Regions from separate parts of the Paracoccus sp. 08 genome, predicted to be linked through region 2. Evidence: riboswitches for the same ligand, from Rfam matches in the RefSeq annotation. Region 2 holds a riboswitch; each other region holds the start of a gene.
What was found. Region 2 has a riboswitch for cobalamin ahead of GBO37_RS14445 (TonB-dependent siderophore receptor). Riboswitches for the same ligand answer to the same signal wherever they lie in the genome.

Region 1 (3,844 bases), on a different contig from region 2:
CTGGGCTCCATCTATGGCGGCATCGCATCCGTGACCGAGGCCAGCGCCGTGGGCGTGGCGGGCGTGCTGATCTCGACCGTGATCCGCGGCGAATTCACCTGGGGCCTTCTGCGCGGCGCGGCAATGCAGACGCTGCAGACGGTCGGCATGATCGTCTGGATCGGCATCGGCGCATCCGCCCTGGTGGGCGTCTTCAACCTGATGGGCGGCATCAACTTCGTGTCGGAACTGATCACCGGCATCAGCGACAACCCGACGATCATCATCCTGTTCATGATGGCGATCCTGTTCGTGCTAGGCATGTTCCTGGACTGGGTAGGCATCGCGCTGCTGACCATGCCGATCTTCGTGCCGATCATCGTCAGCCTGGGATACGACCCCGTCTGGTTCGGCGTGCTGTTCGCGATGAATATGCAGGTCAGCTTCCTGTCGCCGCCCTTCGGGCCCGCCGCCTTCTACCTGAAGTCGGTGACCCCGCCGGACATCTCGCTGGGAGAGATCTTCCGCGCCCTGCTGCCCTTCATAGGGTTGCAGATCCTGGCGGTGGGCCTGCTGATCCTGTTCCCGGCCCTGGCGATCTACTGATCGCCTGCCGTGGATCGGGGGGCATGCCGGATGCGGCGTGCCCCCTTTTCGTTCGGGGACAGGAATGTTGCACCGGCAGGCGGATTGACGGACAATCGGGATCCGTCACCCAAGGCTGACCCAACCATGCACGACCCCGAACCCGTCCCCCGCCCGGACCTGTTCACGAACAAGGACCATGACGCCTGGCTGGAGCAGTTCCTGTTCCTGCGTTACACCCTGCACATGCCGGCCGAACGCATCGCCCAGATCGACTACGGCCTTGATCCCGACCATCCCGACGCCCCGATCGCAGGCCTGTTCTGGGGCAGTCAGATCGAGCGGGACTATCCCCGGCTGGACCTCCGCCACCTGTGGCGAAAGAGGCCCGGCCAGGTTTGAAGCCCTGCGGTGTCAGGCGCCCCATCGCCCGGCGGTCTGAGGTCCTGCATCCGTCCCCCCCGTCCATGCCACCGATCCTTCCCTAGCAGGGAGGACCGCGACCAATGTCCTGACCCCGCAGGGCGCCCGCGCGTTCGGCCAGCGGCGCACCGGTCGCCGGGGTCAGGCTGGCATAAGCCGTGGGTGTCGCAGTGCGTCGGCCGTGGTGGCCGGGTCGGCTGCGGGCTGCTTGCCGCGGCGGTTGACTTTGTCCCAACCTGGCGGCATTTCCGTCCGTGATGGTTCCCGTGCCGGCCAAGGCCCCGGCAGGGTGAAAAGGGAACGTGGTGAGGTGTAGCCATCAGGCGCCGAATCCGCGACTGCCCCCGCAACTGTAAGCGGTAGCCGACCCCATGATGCCACTGGCGCCCCCTGCGCCGGGAAGGCGGGGAAGGCCGCGATCCGCAAGTCAGGAGACCTGCCATCATGACTTGAACCAACCCGGGCGGGGTGCCCCGGAGAAAGACCGCATGCGCCGATCCACGGCCTTCGTCCGACGCGACCGCGAAGGCGGGTGGGACCCCGGTGACGCCGCTGCGCCTTTTTCAGCCCCGTCCTTCGTTTCATGAAGGACGACCATGACGACCAGAATCTTCCTGACGACCGCGGTGGCGCTGGGCCTGGGCCAGGCGGCCCTTGCCGCGCCGACCGACTATCCGCTGGTGATCGACAATTGCGGGCACCGGGTGACCATCCCCGCGCGTCCCGACAACGTCGTGTCGATCGGCCAGTCCACGACCGAGATCCTGTATGCGCTGGGCCAGGCGGACCGGATGGCCGGGACCGCGCTGTGGTTCACCCCGGTGCTGCCCGCCTTTGCGGAGGATGACGCCACGGTGGACCGCATCAGCGACGACACGCCCAGCTTTGAATCGGTGGTGAACCGGCGCCCCGGCTTCGTGCCGACGATGTTCGCCTGGATGATCGGGGACCAAGGGGCGGTCGGCACGCGCCGACAGTTCGCCGATCTGGGCATTCCGGCCTATGTCATGCCCACGGACTGCCAAGGCAAGGACAACAGCGTGGGCGCCGACGGCACCCGCCTTGCGCCCTTCGACATCGCGACGCTGTGGGACGGCATCGACCAGATCGCGCGGGTCATGGACGCGCAGGACGCGGGCCGTGCGCTGATCGCCGACCTGCAGGCCCGAGAGGCGGCGGTCGTGGACCGCGCCCGGGCGATGGACCTGCCGGATGCGTCCGCGGCGGTCTGGTTCTCCTCGGCCGATCTGGCGCTGGACCCCTACATGGCGGGCGGGATGGGCGTCCCGGCCTGGATGATGGACCGCCTTGGCCTGCGCAACGTTGTGACCTCGGACGAGGAATGGCCCGCCGTGGGGTGGGAGACGATCGCCCGTGCCGACCCCTCGGTGCTGGTGATCGCGCGCATGGACCGCCGCCGCTTTCCCGCCGACGATGTCGAGGCAAAGCTGCGCTTTCTGAAGACGGACCCGGTCACGCGCCGGATGACCGCCGTGCGCCGGGATCGCGTCGTCATCCTGGACGCCGAGGCGCTGCATCCCGGCATCCGCATGATCGACGGGCTGGAGGCCTTGGCGGCGGGCATGGACGGGCTGTCCGAATGACCGCCGATGTCGGGGTGCCGACCGTCCGCCGCCCCTTGGCCCCGGTCTGGCTGTGGGTGTCGCTGCTGATCGTGGCGGCCCCCCTGGTCGGCACCGCCCTGGGGGAAACGCCGATCCCCCTCTCGACGGTCTGGCAGGCGCTGGCCAACCAGATGCTGGGTGCGGGCTATCCGCTGGACCCGATCGATCAGGGTATCGTCTGGGCTTACCGCCTGCCGCGCGCGTTGGTGGCGGGGGCCTGCGGAGCGGGGCTGGCGATCTCGGGGCTGGTCCTGCAGACGCTGTTGCGCAACGCACTGGCCGACCCCTATTTGCTGGGCATCTCGGCGGGGGCGTCTACGGGGGCCGTGACGGTCGCGGTGGCGGGGATCGGCGCGGGGTTCGTGCCGATGTCGGCGGGCGCGCTGCTGGGCGCGATCGCGGCCTTTGCGTTGGTGGTGGGGTTGGCGCGCCTGTCGGGCGGCGGTCCGGGGGCGCGGGGTGCCGCGCAGATCGTGCTGGCAGGCATCGCCGGGTCGCAGCTGTTCAACGCCCTGACCAGCTTCATCATCGCGCGGTCGGCCAGCGCGGAACAGGCGCGCGGCATCATGTTCTGGCTGTTGGGCAACCTGTCGGGCGTCCGGTGGAACGATGTCGGCCTGTCGCTGGCCGCCGCAGTGACCGTCCTTGGCGCGGCCGCATGGCACATCCGCGCGCTGGACGCCTTTGCCTTCGGCACGGAATCGGCGGCGTCCCTGGGTGTGCCGGTCCGGCGCGTCCAGGCCGTGCTGATCCTGGCGACCGCCATGGCCACGGCGGTCATGGTGTCGGTCACCGGTGCGATCGGCTTTGTCGGGCTGGTCGTCCCGCATGCGGCACGGTTCCTGGTGGGCACGCGCCACGCGCGGCTGGTGCCCGTGTCGGCGCTGATCGGCATGGTCTTCCTGATCGCCGCGGACGTGATCGCGCGGATGCTGGTGCCCGGCCAGACCCTGCCCATCGGCGTCGTGACCGCGCTGGTCGGCGCGCCGGCCTTTGCGGCGATCCTGATCCGCGGGCGGTCCGCGTCATGATGCTGACCGCGCGTGATCTGACCCGCCGCCTGCGCGGACGCGCCCTGGTGGCCGGCGTCACCCTGGACATCCGCCCCGCAGAGATGCTGGGCCTGATCGGCCCGAACGGGTCGGGCAAGTCCACGCTGCTGCGGATGCTGGCCGGGTTGGTCCGCCCCGACGGCGGCCAGGTCGCGCTGGACGGCCGGCCGCTGCGCACCA
Region 2 (3,844 bases):
CACGATCAGGTCGGGATCGGCCATCACCAGATCCTCCAGCGGCACAAAGCCTCCCTGCGACAGGCCCAGTTCCGTCGCCACGTTCGTCAGGCCCGCCGCCGCCAGGATCGCCCCGGCCACGCTGTCCTGACCCGAGCTGTAGCCGTTCGCCCCATACAGCGCCGCGCGGCGGTCGGGGCGCGGGTCCGCCTGCAGTGCTGCCAGGTCGCGGTCGAACTGCGCCACGATGCGGTCGGCGCGGTCCCGTTGGCCCAGCACGTCGCCCATCAGGCGCAGGTTGGTGCGGATGCTGTCCAGGTCCGTCCCCATGTCAAAGGTCGCCACGCGCAGGCCCAGCCTGTCCAGCATGTCAAGCGTCGCCGGAGAGGAATAGGTGCCCGCCAGCACCAGATCGGGCTGCAGGGCCAGGATGTCCTCGGCCTGGCCGCGGTTGGTGGGATAGGCCGCGGCCTCGCGCGCCATGGCCGAAGAGACCGGGTCCTGCGCCAGATAGCTGACCGAGGCCAGCTGTCCCGGCGCCGCCACCAGCATCGCCAGCTGATCGGTGCACAGGTTGATCGACACCACCCGCGCGGGCGCGTCGGCCCATGCGGGGGCGGCCATCAGCGCCAGCCCGATCAGCCCGCGGATCACCAGCGCGCCTGCAGGCCGATGGTGCCGGTCCGCCCCTGGTTCGCAAAGCCCCAGACATCCGAATAGTCGCGGTCGAACAGGTTCACCACCCGCGCCGTCGCCCGCACGTTCGGCGTCAGGTCATAGCCCGCGGCAAGGTTGACCACGGTATAGGACGGCAGTTCTTCTACGATACCGTCGTTCCATATCTGGGCATCGAATGTGCCCGCCACGTGACGCAGATCGCCCGTGACCGACCCGCGCCCGTCCAGGATTGCCAGCGTCGCGGTCAGGCCGGCCTCGTGCCGGGGGCGACGGGTCTTGACGCTGCCGTCGGGGTTTTCCGCGTCCAGATAGGTATAGCTGGCGCCCAGGGTCAGATCGTCCGACACCACGATGCGGGCTGCTATTTCCACCCCGTGGCGGGGGCTTTCGCCCGAAAGGTTGAGATAGGAATAGAATTCAACTCCGTTCCGAACCCCGACTACATAGTCGTCAATCTCGTCCTCCAGCGTCTCGTTAAAGTAAGTGATGTCGACGATCCCGCGACCGTCGGGCAACTGCGCCTCGACACCAAGATCAAAGCCACGGTTCTTTTCAGGGCGCAGACCAGGATTGCCCTGATAGACTAGGGTTCCGTAATCGGCATCGGCATACAGCTCGAAATAGGACGGGTTCACCAACCCCGTCCCGGCGGATGCGTGCAGGCGGAACGGACGGTCGGGCATCTGCCAGGACAGACCCAGGTTCCAGCTGGTGAAATCGGCAAAGACGCGGTTCGCGTCGTGGCGCAGCCCGGCCTGGACATCCAGTCCGCTGGCCAGCATCGCGCGGTATTCCAGCGCGACCGACGACATCTCCCGGGACTGCCCCGGCGCAGTCGAGTTGCTGTCGCGCTGATGTTCCGCCAAGAGGTTCAGCAGCTGCGAGGCATCGGCGGCCGACCCGTCCAACCCCAGGCTGGCGCGATATTTCAGCTTTTCGGTCTGGCCGCGCCGGAACGGGCTGTTGTCCTGGCTCTGCCGGGTGTTGCTGTGCTGATAGTCCAGGCGCTGGACCAGGCGGCCGTCCAACGCGGTATGTTCCGCCCAGACCCCGCCCTGAAACTCGTCGCGGCGGCCGAACAGGTCGGCATCGACCAGATAGCTTTCGGCATCGGTCGCGGCAAAGTTCTCGGCGTCAAAGCCGTAATCCTCGGTGGACTGGCGCAGCGCCACCCCAAGGCGCAAATCGTCGGTGGCCTGGACGTCGCCGGACAGGACGGCGGTCTTGCGGTTGATCCCGTCCTTGCCGCCGCCATCGCCCGACTGGTCATAGCCCAGATCGTCGCGCGCCGACAGCGACAGCCGCAGCCCGCCCCGCTCCCCGCGACGGCTGACATGGATCGAGGCCGCCCCGCCGTTCCCGGCCTCGACCGAGCCGCCATAGGACAGGCCCTGGGGCGCGTCGCGGGTGATGATGTTGATCACCCCCGCCGAGGCGTTCGATCCATAGAACACCGATTGCGGCCCGCGCAGCACCTCGATCCGGTCGATGTCGGTGGTCTCCAGCCCGGTCAGGACGTATTCGTCCTCGCCCCCCGCCGCCTCGATGCCGTCGATCAGGATCAGGGTGTGGTTCGCCTCGGCGCCGCGGATGCGGACCTGTGCGATGCTGGCGCCGCTGCCGCTGACCGATACGCCGGGCAGCGCGCGCAGTGCGTCCTGGACGGTGGCGATGCCGCGATCCTCGATCTCGGTCGCGGTCAGGACGGTGTGGGCGCGGGCATAGCCGTCCTGGGCCACGGGCGTGATGCCGGCGGTCAGCACGATCTCGTCCAGCAGGATGGGTTCCCCCGGTGCCGGACCTTGCGCGGCGGCGGTCACGGGAAGGGCGACAAGCGTCGCCAGAAGACAGATCGGACGGCGCATCGGCACGGACCTTTCAAGGCAGGCACGGCCTGCGGCAAACAGAAATGCCCGGCACACGGACCCGGTGGGTCGCGGCAGGACGGTGACTGTCACCACTGCGGATCAGCCGCTTTCCTGGCACGCCCCGCGCCGGAAATGGGTGAGTGCTGCGGCAGGTCTCCTGGCTTGCGGGTCGATGCCTTGGCCGGCCTTCCCGGATCGCTCCAGTGGCATGATCGGCCATCGCTCTCCGCTTACAGTTGCGGGGGCAGCCCCGGATTGTCACCGGTGTTCCCTTTTGATCCGGCATGCAGGCCGGAACCGTAGCGGCGCCCTTGTGGCGCAGAGGCCCCGGAGCTGTCAACGGGATTCGCCCACCCGTTCCACGCCCGGCAAAAGTCGGTCAGCGCCCGCCCCGGCCCGATCCCAGATCGGCCGAAATCCGTTCCGCCGCGGTGGCGACCAGGCCGCCGATGCGGTCGACGGCGGCATCGGTCATGCGGTTCGTGGGGCCCGACACCGACACCCCGGTCACCGCCTCGCCATAGCTGTTGACGATGGAGGCCGCGACACAGCGCATTCCCAGGGTGCGCTCCTCATCGTCAAAGGCAAAGCCGCGATGGCGGATCAGGGCGATGTCGGCCTGCAGCGCGTCCGCGTCGGCGATGGTCTTGTCCGTGAACCGGGTGAAGGTCGCGTCGCGCAGGAACACCGCCAGCCGCGTCTGATCGAACGCCGCCAGCAGCGCCTTGCCGATTCCCGATGCGTGCAGCGGAGACCGGGTGCCGGGCGGGAAAAACGCGCGGATCGTCTGATGCGTCTCGACCTGGCTGACAAACAGCACGTCGCCGTCGCGTTCGATGCCCAAGTTGGCCGTCTCTCCGGTCAGGGCCATCAGGTCGCGCATCACCGCACGGCTGCGTTCGACGATGTTGGTGCGGCGCAGGAAGGCCGAACCAAGGCGGAACGCCTCGGGGCCGATGAACCACTCCTGCCGGTCGGGATTGTTCTCGACATAGCGACGGTGTTCCAGGGTGGCCAGGACGCGGTGCATGGTGGCGGGGGACTGGTCCAGATGCGTGGACAGCCCGGTCAGGGTGATCCCCTCATGCGCGGCCAGGGCCTCCAGCACGTCCAGCCCGCGGTCCAGGGCCTGGATGCTGGCGGCGGGCTGATCAGCCTTGCCGCCTTTTGGCCGTCCCCGCTTGCGCACCGGCTGCTGCATCGGAATCACGCCCCTTCCGTCTGTAACACCACAGAAAAATAATTTCATGAAAGCCGTTTTCCAGCAATGAAAAAATATTGCAGCCATGATTTCGCTGCGAAACCTGCATTAAACCAGA
Region 3 (3,844 bases), on a different contig from region 2:
AAGGTGACCAGCGTCGCGACCGGGCCCGGGTCGGCGACCACCCCCCGGTCGGGGTCGTGAAAGCCCATCGCGGGCAGGGTCTTGACCCCCGGCACGGGCGCGGCCTGCAGGCCCGATGCGATGGCCATCTGCGCCAGCGCCGCCTGCGCCGCGACCGCGCCGCCCTGGTCGCAATGCCGCCGCAGCACGCGCAGGACCGAGGGGGGAACGGTCGAGATCTCCTCCAGCCGTAGATCGTCGCGGCCGTCCGCTGGCAGCACGGCCAGCGCGATGCCGCGCCTGCGCGCCAGGTCCTGCACCGACGCCAGGCCATAGGGCCAGTAAGCCTCGCCACCGATCAACCGGATCAGGATGCCGCGCGCGCCCGACAGGGTGTTCTCGACATAGGTGTCGACCGAGACCGGGTGCCGCAGTGCCACCAGGTTGCACAGCCGCGTGGGCGGAAGCCCCCCCGCCGCGCGCCGCCAGCCTTCCGCAAAGGCCCCCAGGTCGCTGTCCGAAAAGGACAGGACCACCAGATCGCCGGGGGTCTGACCGGGATCATAGGGGGCGTCAGACTGTTCAAGCCCGACCTGTTCGCGGAAGATGACATGCATCAGGCGGGCCCGGTCATGCTGGCACGGCCTCCAGCACGGCGCGGATCGCGTCGGGGTTCACGTCGTCGTGCTCCGCGATCACCACAAGGCGCGACCGGCGCGGGGTCTGGCCCCAGGGGCGGTCGTACTGATGGCGCACCCGGGCGCCCACGGCCTGCACCAGAAGGCGCATGGGCTTGCCCGCGACGGCGACATGGCCCTTGACGCGCAGCACGTTCTGCTCGGCGGCCAGACGGGCGATGCGGGCGGCCAGATCGGCCGGGTCGGTGATTTCGGGCAGGTCAATGACGACGGTGTCGAAATCCTCATGCTCGTGGTCGTCGGCGCCGTCGTGATGGCTGGGGCGGGCGTCCAGGTCGTCCTCGGCGGCCTTGCCCAGGCCCAGGACCAGGCGCGGATCGACCGCGCCCTCGGTCACGGTCAGGATGGGCAGGGGGCGGGGCAGCTCTGCCTCGATCGCGGCGCGGGCGGCGGCGACGCCCTCCGGCCCGGCCAGATCGGCCTTGGTCAGCAGGATCACGTCGGCGCAGGCGATCTGATCCTCGAAGACCTCGGACAGGGGCGTCTCGTGGTCCAGGCCGGGGTCGGCGGCGCGCTGCGCGTCCACCGCCGCCACGTCCGGGGCAAAGCGGCCGGCCGCCACGGCCTCGGCGTCGGCCAGGGCGATCACCCCGTCCACGGTGATGCGCGAGCGGATGGCGGGCCAGTCGAAGGCCTTGAGCAACGGTTTCGGCAGCGCCAGCCCGGACGTCTCGATCAGGATGTGGTCCGGCCGGGCGGGAAGCGCCATCAGCGCCTCCAGCGTGGGGATGAAGTCGTCGGCGACGGTGCAGCAGATGCAGCCGTTCGACAGCTCGACGATATTCTCGGCCGGGCAGGCGGCATCGGCGCAACCCTTCAGGATCTCTCCATCGACACCCATCGTGCCGAATTCGTTCACGATCACCGCAAGGCGCAGCCCCTGGGGGTTGGCCATCAGATGGCGCACCAGGGTCGTCTTGCCCGACCCCAGAAAGCCGGTGATCACGGTGACGGGGGTCTTGATAAGGTCGATCATGGTCACTCCTGCGACAGGGTATGCGGGGGGATGCGGGCAAGGCTCTGCTTGCGGAAGACGGCGGGGCGTTCGCGCCACGGCACGATGCCGTCGGCGGTTCCGGCATAGGCGCGCGCGCCCGACAGGATGTCGGCGGCGTCGTCCAGCGTCAGGCGGCCATAGACATAGGACCACTTGCCCGGCGCGGACAGCGCGACGGAACAGCCCTGCGAACAGGCGGAAAGGCATTCGACGGGGCGGATCTCGACGCCGTCGGGGGCGGTGCGGGACAGCAGGTCGTGCAGCCGAGCGCCAAGGCGCGGCGCGTCCAGGCCAAGGGCATCCGTCCTTGCGGCATCGGTCCCTGCGGCATCGGGAACCGGGTCGGGCACGGTGCCGCGACAGGTGGTGCAGACATGCAGAACGGCGCGCATCGCGGCCCCTTCCTTGTTGCGGCAAGGGGCGTCCGAGAGGAGGCGGCACGGGGCATCCGGCCATCACCTGCCGGTCGCGAAACACCCCGTTCGCCCGTCATCGTCAGGTGCTGGCAGGTCTCCCGGCTTGCGGATCCAGGGGCGGATGCCCCGACGGTCGTCCCACCTTCCCAGCCCCAATCGGGGCCAGTGGATCGGGCGACCTCTCCGGTCACGGTCGCGGGGGCGGCTGCGCTTGGGGTCGCGGGTCTGATGACCCGGGGCCTTGTCGCATTCCCTCTTCGCCTGTCATAGACAGGAACCAACACGCCCTCACCCAAMCCCCCGCACCCGCCGTTTGTCAACCGCAAGGAGCGACCCGATGACGCAGACCGACCCGATTTCCGCCGAGGATCAGGACCGCCACGCCGCCAAGATGGCCAGGAAAAAGGCCGCCCGCGACCGCATGATGGAGACCAAGACCGGCGAAAAGGGCCTGATCATCGTCCATACCGGGCCGGGCAAGGGCAAGTCGTCGTCGGGGTTCGGCATGATCATGCGCTCCATCGCGCACGCGATGCCCTGCGCCGTTGTGCAGTTCATCAAGGGCGCGTGGGACACGGGCGAACGCACGCTGCTGACCACGCATTTCACCGACATCTGTCAGTTCCACGCCATGGGCGAGGGCTTTACCTGGGAGACGCAGGACAAGTCCCGCGACATCGCCATGGCGCAGGCCGGATGGGCGCGCGCGCAGGACCTGATCCGTGACCCGGCCATCCGCATGGTCCTGCTGGACGAGATCAACATCGCGCTGCGCTATGGTTATCTGGACGCGGCCGAGGTGGTGGCCTTTCTGCAGGCGGAAAAGCCCGCCATGACCCATGTGGTGCTGACCGGGCGCGGCGCCCCCGACGCGCTGATCGAGGCCGCCGACCTGGTGACCGAGATGACCCAGGTCAAGCATCCGTTCCGGTCTGGGATCAAGGCGCAAGCCGGGGTCGAATACTGACGCGCGCGGGTCGGCGGTCAAAAAACCTCACGCGGCGGTGAACCCTCGGGGGGAGTCACGGGTTCCCTTTGGTATATCCCAATCGCCGGAGCCCGCCTGACGTGACCCCACCCCCGCTTGCCCCCGACGCCGCCCTGTTCCTGGATTTCGACGGCTGCCTGGTCGACATCGCCCCCCGGCCCGATGCGGTCGTTGTCACGCAGGCGCTGCGCGACCGGCTGGCGGCGCTGTACCGGCGGCAGGGGGGCGCGGTGGCGCTGATCTCGGGGCGCGACGTGGCCGACCTGCGCGGACATATGGACGGGTTCGAGGGCATCGTGGCGGGCAGCCACGGCGCAGAGCTGTCGCTGCGCCCCGGCCGCATCCAGACCCTGCACCGGGTCGATTTCGACGCGGGCCCCCTTCATGCCGCGGCCCATGCCGCCGCCGCGCCCCATCCCGCCTTGCTGGTCGAGGAAAAGCCCCATGGCGTCGCACTGCATTATCGGGACGCCCCCGATCTGCGCGCCTTTGTCGAGGAGGTGATGCAGGATCTGGCCGACCGGAACCCGCATCTGGTGCTGCAGCCCGCCAAGATGGCGGTCGAGCTGCGCCCCGGTGGCGTCGGCAAGGACAGCGCGCTGTCGCATCTGATGACGCTTGAGCCCTTTGCCGGGCGCGTGCCGGTCTTTGCGGGCGACGATACCACCGACGAACCCGCCATGGCCGAGGCGCAGGCCCGCGGCGGCTTTGCCATCAAGATCGGCGACGGTCCCACCGCCGCGCATCACCGATTGTCCGACCCTGC
Region 4 (3,844 bases), on a different contig from region 2:
AGGTGCCGTCCAGCATCACCACGACCCGTTCGGCGTCGCCGGGAAAGCCCGCGTCGCGCAGCCGCCGCCCGGTGGTGATCCGCACCTCGGATCCCAGGGCGTTCAGCGGAATGGCATGGGCAGCGCACAGGGCCTGGATCGCGGTGATTCCCGGGATCACCCGTGCGCGCCAGTCCAGACGCGCGGCAATGCGCAGGCTGCTGTCATAGAGCGACGGGTCGCCCCAGACCAGCATCGCCACCGTCCCGCCCTGCGGCAGCGCCGCCGCGACGGCCGCCGCCCAAGCTTGCGCGATGGCATCATGCCATTGGTCGACGGCCTCCAGATAGGGCAGGTTTGCATCGCGCACCGGCAGGTCGATCTGGGCCACGGCGCCGCCGGGGCGGTGGCGGTCCAGCATCGCGCGGCGCAGATGGGCCAGATCCTCCTTCCCGGCGCCCTTGCGGGGGATCAGGACCAGATCGGCCTCCTGCAGGGCGCGGACGCCCTGCAGGGTCAGGTGGTCGGGATGGCCCGTGCCGGCCCCGATCAGCACCAGATCGATCATGCGTAGAGCCGGGGCGTCACCAGCCCGCTGCCGCGCAGGCCGCGCGCCGCCTTGGCGCCCGCCAGCGCGGCCAGATCGACCAGCGGCTCGACCACGATGACCAGCAGATAGGCCGCGCCGAAGGACAGGACCCCCGCCGTCGCACCGGCGCCCTGACCATAGAACGCCCAGAACGCGACCCAGGCCACGATGCCCCCCTGATAGGCCGCCGACAACGCCAGCGCCTGACCATAGCGCAGGTCCACATAGGCGGTGTCCGGCGCAATCACCCGCCGCGCCACCGCCTGCAGCGCGAATAGCGGCACCAGCAGTGTGGTCACGTTCATCCCGTATTGCGGCAGATCGAACGGCGCGAAGAACAGTCCCTGGATCAGCAGGCCCAGGGCCAGCCCGATCGCCGCCGGCGCCGCGCCCAGGATCAGGAACAGCGTCGATCCCAGGATTAGGTGCACCTCGGACACGCCCACGGGCGCGGTGGGCAGGACCTGGAAGAACACGAAGGTCGCGGCCGTCGCCAGCGCCCCGCGCGCCGCCAGCGACGCCCCGCCCTGCGCGCGCAGGGCCTGGGCCGCCAGCCTCAGCGCGTAAAGCCCGGCCGTGGCGGCCGTGGCATAGCCCAGTATCAGCTTGGCGCCGGTGACGACGCCCTCTTCGATATGCATGTCATCCTCCTGTGGCCGTCCACCCGACGGCATGGGGTTGCCTGACATGGCCGGTTTCCTGGCTTGCGGGTCCGGGCGCGGCGTCGGCCTTCCCGGATCGCTCCAGTGGCATGGGTGACGCGCGCTCTCCGCATACAGTCGCGGGGGCGGCCGGGGCTTCGGGTGCCGCGATTGGGTCCACCCTTCCCCGTTCCCGATGAAGCCCGGCGTTTCACGCCTGACGGGCACCATTCAGAGGGTCAGATAGACGGGATCGCAGGGCCTGCGTCAAGTCGCGGCCGGGGCGATCAGGTGAAAGAACGTGCCGGTCACATGCCCGCCCCCGGACATCGTCCGGTGGCTGCCGGTTTCCTCCACCGCGGCGCCGGTCGCGTCGGTCACGCGCGCCAAGGGCGCATCGGGCTGGGACAGGATCGAGGCATAGTGGAATTCATGCCCCCGCAGCGCCGTGCGACCCAGTCCCGGCAGGGCCGTCAGCGGATCGGCGCGGCGGTATCCCAGATGCATGCGGCGCTTGGCATAGCTGGTCTCCAGCCGCAGAAGCCCCAACATCTGGTGTCGCTTTCCAGCAGCGTCCACCAGACCTGCCCCAAGCGCCATGTATCCCCCGCATTCCCCATGCACCGGCCGCGTTCCCGCAAAGCGGTGCATGGCCGTGCGGAACCCGTCGCAGGCGGCCAGCCGGGGCGCGTGCAACTCCGGGTATCCCCCCGGCAGCCAGCAGCAGTCGGCGCTGTCATCCGGCCCCTGATCCGCCAGTGGCGAGAACGGCAGGATCGTGGCCCCCGCGCGCCGCCACGCCTCCAGCACATGCGGATAGACGAAGCTGAAGGCCGCGTCGCGGGCCAGCGCGATCCGCCCGCCGGGGGGCGTCAGCGGACGCGGCGCGGCGGCCTCGGGCAGGGCGCGATGGGCGGCGGCGGCGATGATCGCCTCCAGGTCGCAATGCGCGGCGATGAAATCGCCCGCATGGTCCAGGATGGCCTGCAGGCCCGCGGTCTCCTCGGCCTGGATCAGGCCCAGATGGCGTTCGGGCAGGGTGATGTTGCCCTGCCGCGGCAGGCTGCCCAGCACCCGGATGCCCGCCTGCGTCATCCCCTCACGGATCAGCCGGTCATGGCGCGGCGAGGCCACGCGGTTCAGCACCACCCCCGCAAAGGGCAGGTCGGGGCGCAGCGTGGCAAAGCCCCGCGCCGTGGCCGCCGCCGACTGTGCCTGCCCGCTGACATCCAGGATCAGCACCACGGGCCAGCCCATCATCTGGGCGATTTCGGCGCTGGAGCCGATGCCGGTTTCCCCCGCCGTCGCCACCCCGTCGAACAGGCCCATCGACCCCTCGGCCAGGACCAGGTCGGCGGGCGGCTGGCCGGTCGCATGGGCGATCAGCCGCCCCGGCTCCATCGCCCAGGCATCCAGGTTGAAGCTGGCCCGCCCCGAGGCCGCGAAGTGAAACCCCGGATCGATGTAGTCGGGCCCCGACTTGAAGGGCTGCACCGTGAGCCCCTGCCTGCGCAAAGCGGTCAGCAGGCCCAGCATCAGCATGGTCTTGCCCGTCCCCGATGCGGGGGCCGAGATCATCAGGCCCGGCGTCAGGGGGCGCGTCATTCCGGAAACCTCGGCGCGTCGCCCACGGGGCGATAGCGGCGGTCGTAATCGGCGGCGTAAAGACGGCTGTCTTCGAACCCCTCGCCCGCCAGCGCGGGCCCGACCAGGATCAGCGCGGTCCGGTCGATGCCCTGCGCGTGCACGGTGGCCAGCGTCGCGCGGATCACCCGCTGGTCCGGCCAGCTGGCCCGCCAAACCACCGCCACCGGGCAATTAGGGCCGTAATGCGGGGTCAGATCGGCCACCACCCGATCCAGCGCGTGGATCGACAGGTGGATCGCCAGCGTCGCCCCGGTCGCGGCAAAGGCCGCCAGCGTCTCGCCCTCGGGCATGGTCGAGGCGCGCCCCGGCGTGCGGGTCAGCACCACGGATTGCGCAAGGCCCGGCAGGGTCAGTTCGGTCTGCAGCGCAGCGGCGGCGGCGGCAAAGCTGGGCACGCCGGGCGTCACATCGAAGGGGATGTCCAGCGCCCGCAGGCGGCGGATCTGTTCCCCCATCGCGGACCAGACCGACAGATCGCCCGAATGCAGCCGCGCCACGTCCTGGCCCGCCGCATGGGCGGTGGCGATCTCCTCCACGATCTGGTCCAGCGACAGGGGCGCGGTGTTCACCATCCGCGCACCGGGCGGGCAATGGGCCAACAGCGCGGCAGGCACCAGCGACCCGGCATAGAGGCAGACCGGGCAGGCCGCGATCAGGTCGCGCCCGCGCAGGGTGATCAGGTCGGGCGCGCCGGGGCCTGCGCCGATGAAATGGACGGTCATGGAACCTCTGCGATGGCGATGGTGACGGGACCGAAGGTCCTGCGCGGATGGGTCAGGCGGCCGCCCGCCCCAATGGCGGCGGCCTCGGCCACCGATCCGGTGCCGAAGGCGGCCAGGATTCGGGGCGATTGCGTCGGCGTGGCGATGCCCGCCACGGCGACCAGATGCAGCGGCAGGCTGTGTGCATCAGCCAGCGGACGCAGTTCGGCCGCGCGTTCGGGGATGGTGGCCAGCGCGTCAGCACCGCCCGCGGCCTCCAGCGCGGC

Region 1: linked by a shared signal. The riboswitch ahead of GBO37_RS02435 (ABC transporter substrate-binding protein) and the one ahead of GBO37_RS14445 (TonB-dependent siderophore receptor) in region 2 are both predicted to bind cobalamin.
Region 3: linked by a shared signal. The riboswitch ahead of GBO37_RS13380 (DUF1636 domain-containing protein) and the one ahead of GBO37_RS14445 (TonB-dependent siderophore receptor) in region 2 are both predicted to bind cobalamin.
Region 4: linked by a shared signal. The riboswitch ahead of GBO37_RS09615 (energy-coupling factor ABC transporter permease) and the one ahead of GBO37_RS14445 (TonB-dependent siderophore receptor) in region 2 are both predicted to bind cobalamin.

Annotation. Positions count from the first base shown of each region.
Region 1 is NZ_WEKR01000005.1:58,369-62,212, reverse strand. It holds gene GBO37_RS02445 (TRAP transporter large permease subunit) at 1-585, shown strand, start outside; gene GBO37_RS02440 (hypothetical protein) at 712-966, shown strand; cobalamin riboswitch at 1,229-1,446, shown strand; gene GBO37_RS02435 (ABC transporter substrate-binding protein) at 1,584-2,591, shown strand; gene GBO37_RS02430 (iron ABC transporter permease) at 2,588-3,643, shown strand; gene GBO37_RS02425 (ABC transporter ATP-binding protein) at 3,640-3,844, shown strand, end outside.
Region 2 is NZ_WEKR01000064.1:86,180-90,023, reverse strand. It holds gene GBO37_RS14450 (ABC transporter substrate-binding protein) at 1-633, opposite strand, end outside; gene GBO37_RS14445 (TonB-dependent siderophore receptor) at 630-2,522, opposite strand; cobalamin riboswitch at 2,655-2,842, opposite strand; gene bhcR (HTH-type transcriptional regulator BhcR) at 2,905-3,726, opposite strand.
Region 3 is NZ_WEKR01000044.1:2,588-6,431, reverse strand. It holds gene cobN (cobaltochelatase subunit CobN) at 1-596, opposite strand, end outside; gene cobW (cobalamin biosynthesis protein CobW) at 610-1,653, opposite strand; gene GBO37_RS13380 (DUF1636 domain-containing protein) at 1,656-2,066, opposite strand; cobalamin riboswitch at 2,161-2,387, opposite strand; gene cobO (cob(I)yrinic acid a,c-diamide adenosyltransferase) at 2,428-3,057, shown strand; gene otsB (trehalose-phosphatase) at 3,159-3,844, shown strand, end outside.
Region 4 is NZ_WEKR01000022.1:33,739-37,582, forward strand. It holds gene cobF (precorrin-6A synthase (deacetylating)) at 1-547, opposite strand, end outside; gene GBO37_RS09615 (energy-coupling factor ABC transporter permease) at 544-1,209, opposite strand; cobalamin riboswitch at 1,240-1,456, opposite strand; gene GBO37_RS09620 (cobyrinate a,c-diamide synthase) at 1,477-2,814, opposite strand; gene cobM (precorrin-4 C(11)-methyltransferase) at 2,811-3,578, opposite strand; gene GBO37_RS09630 (cobalamin biosynthesis protein) at 3,575-3,844, opposite strand, start outside.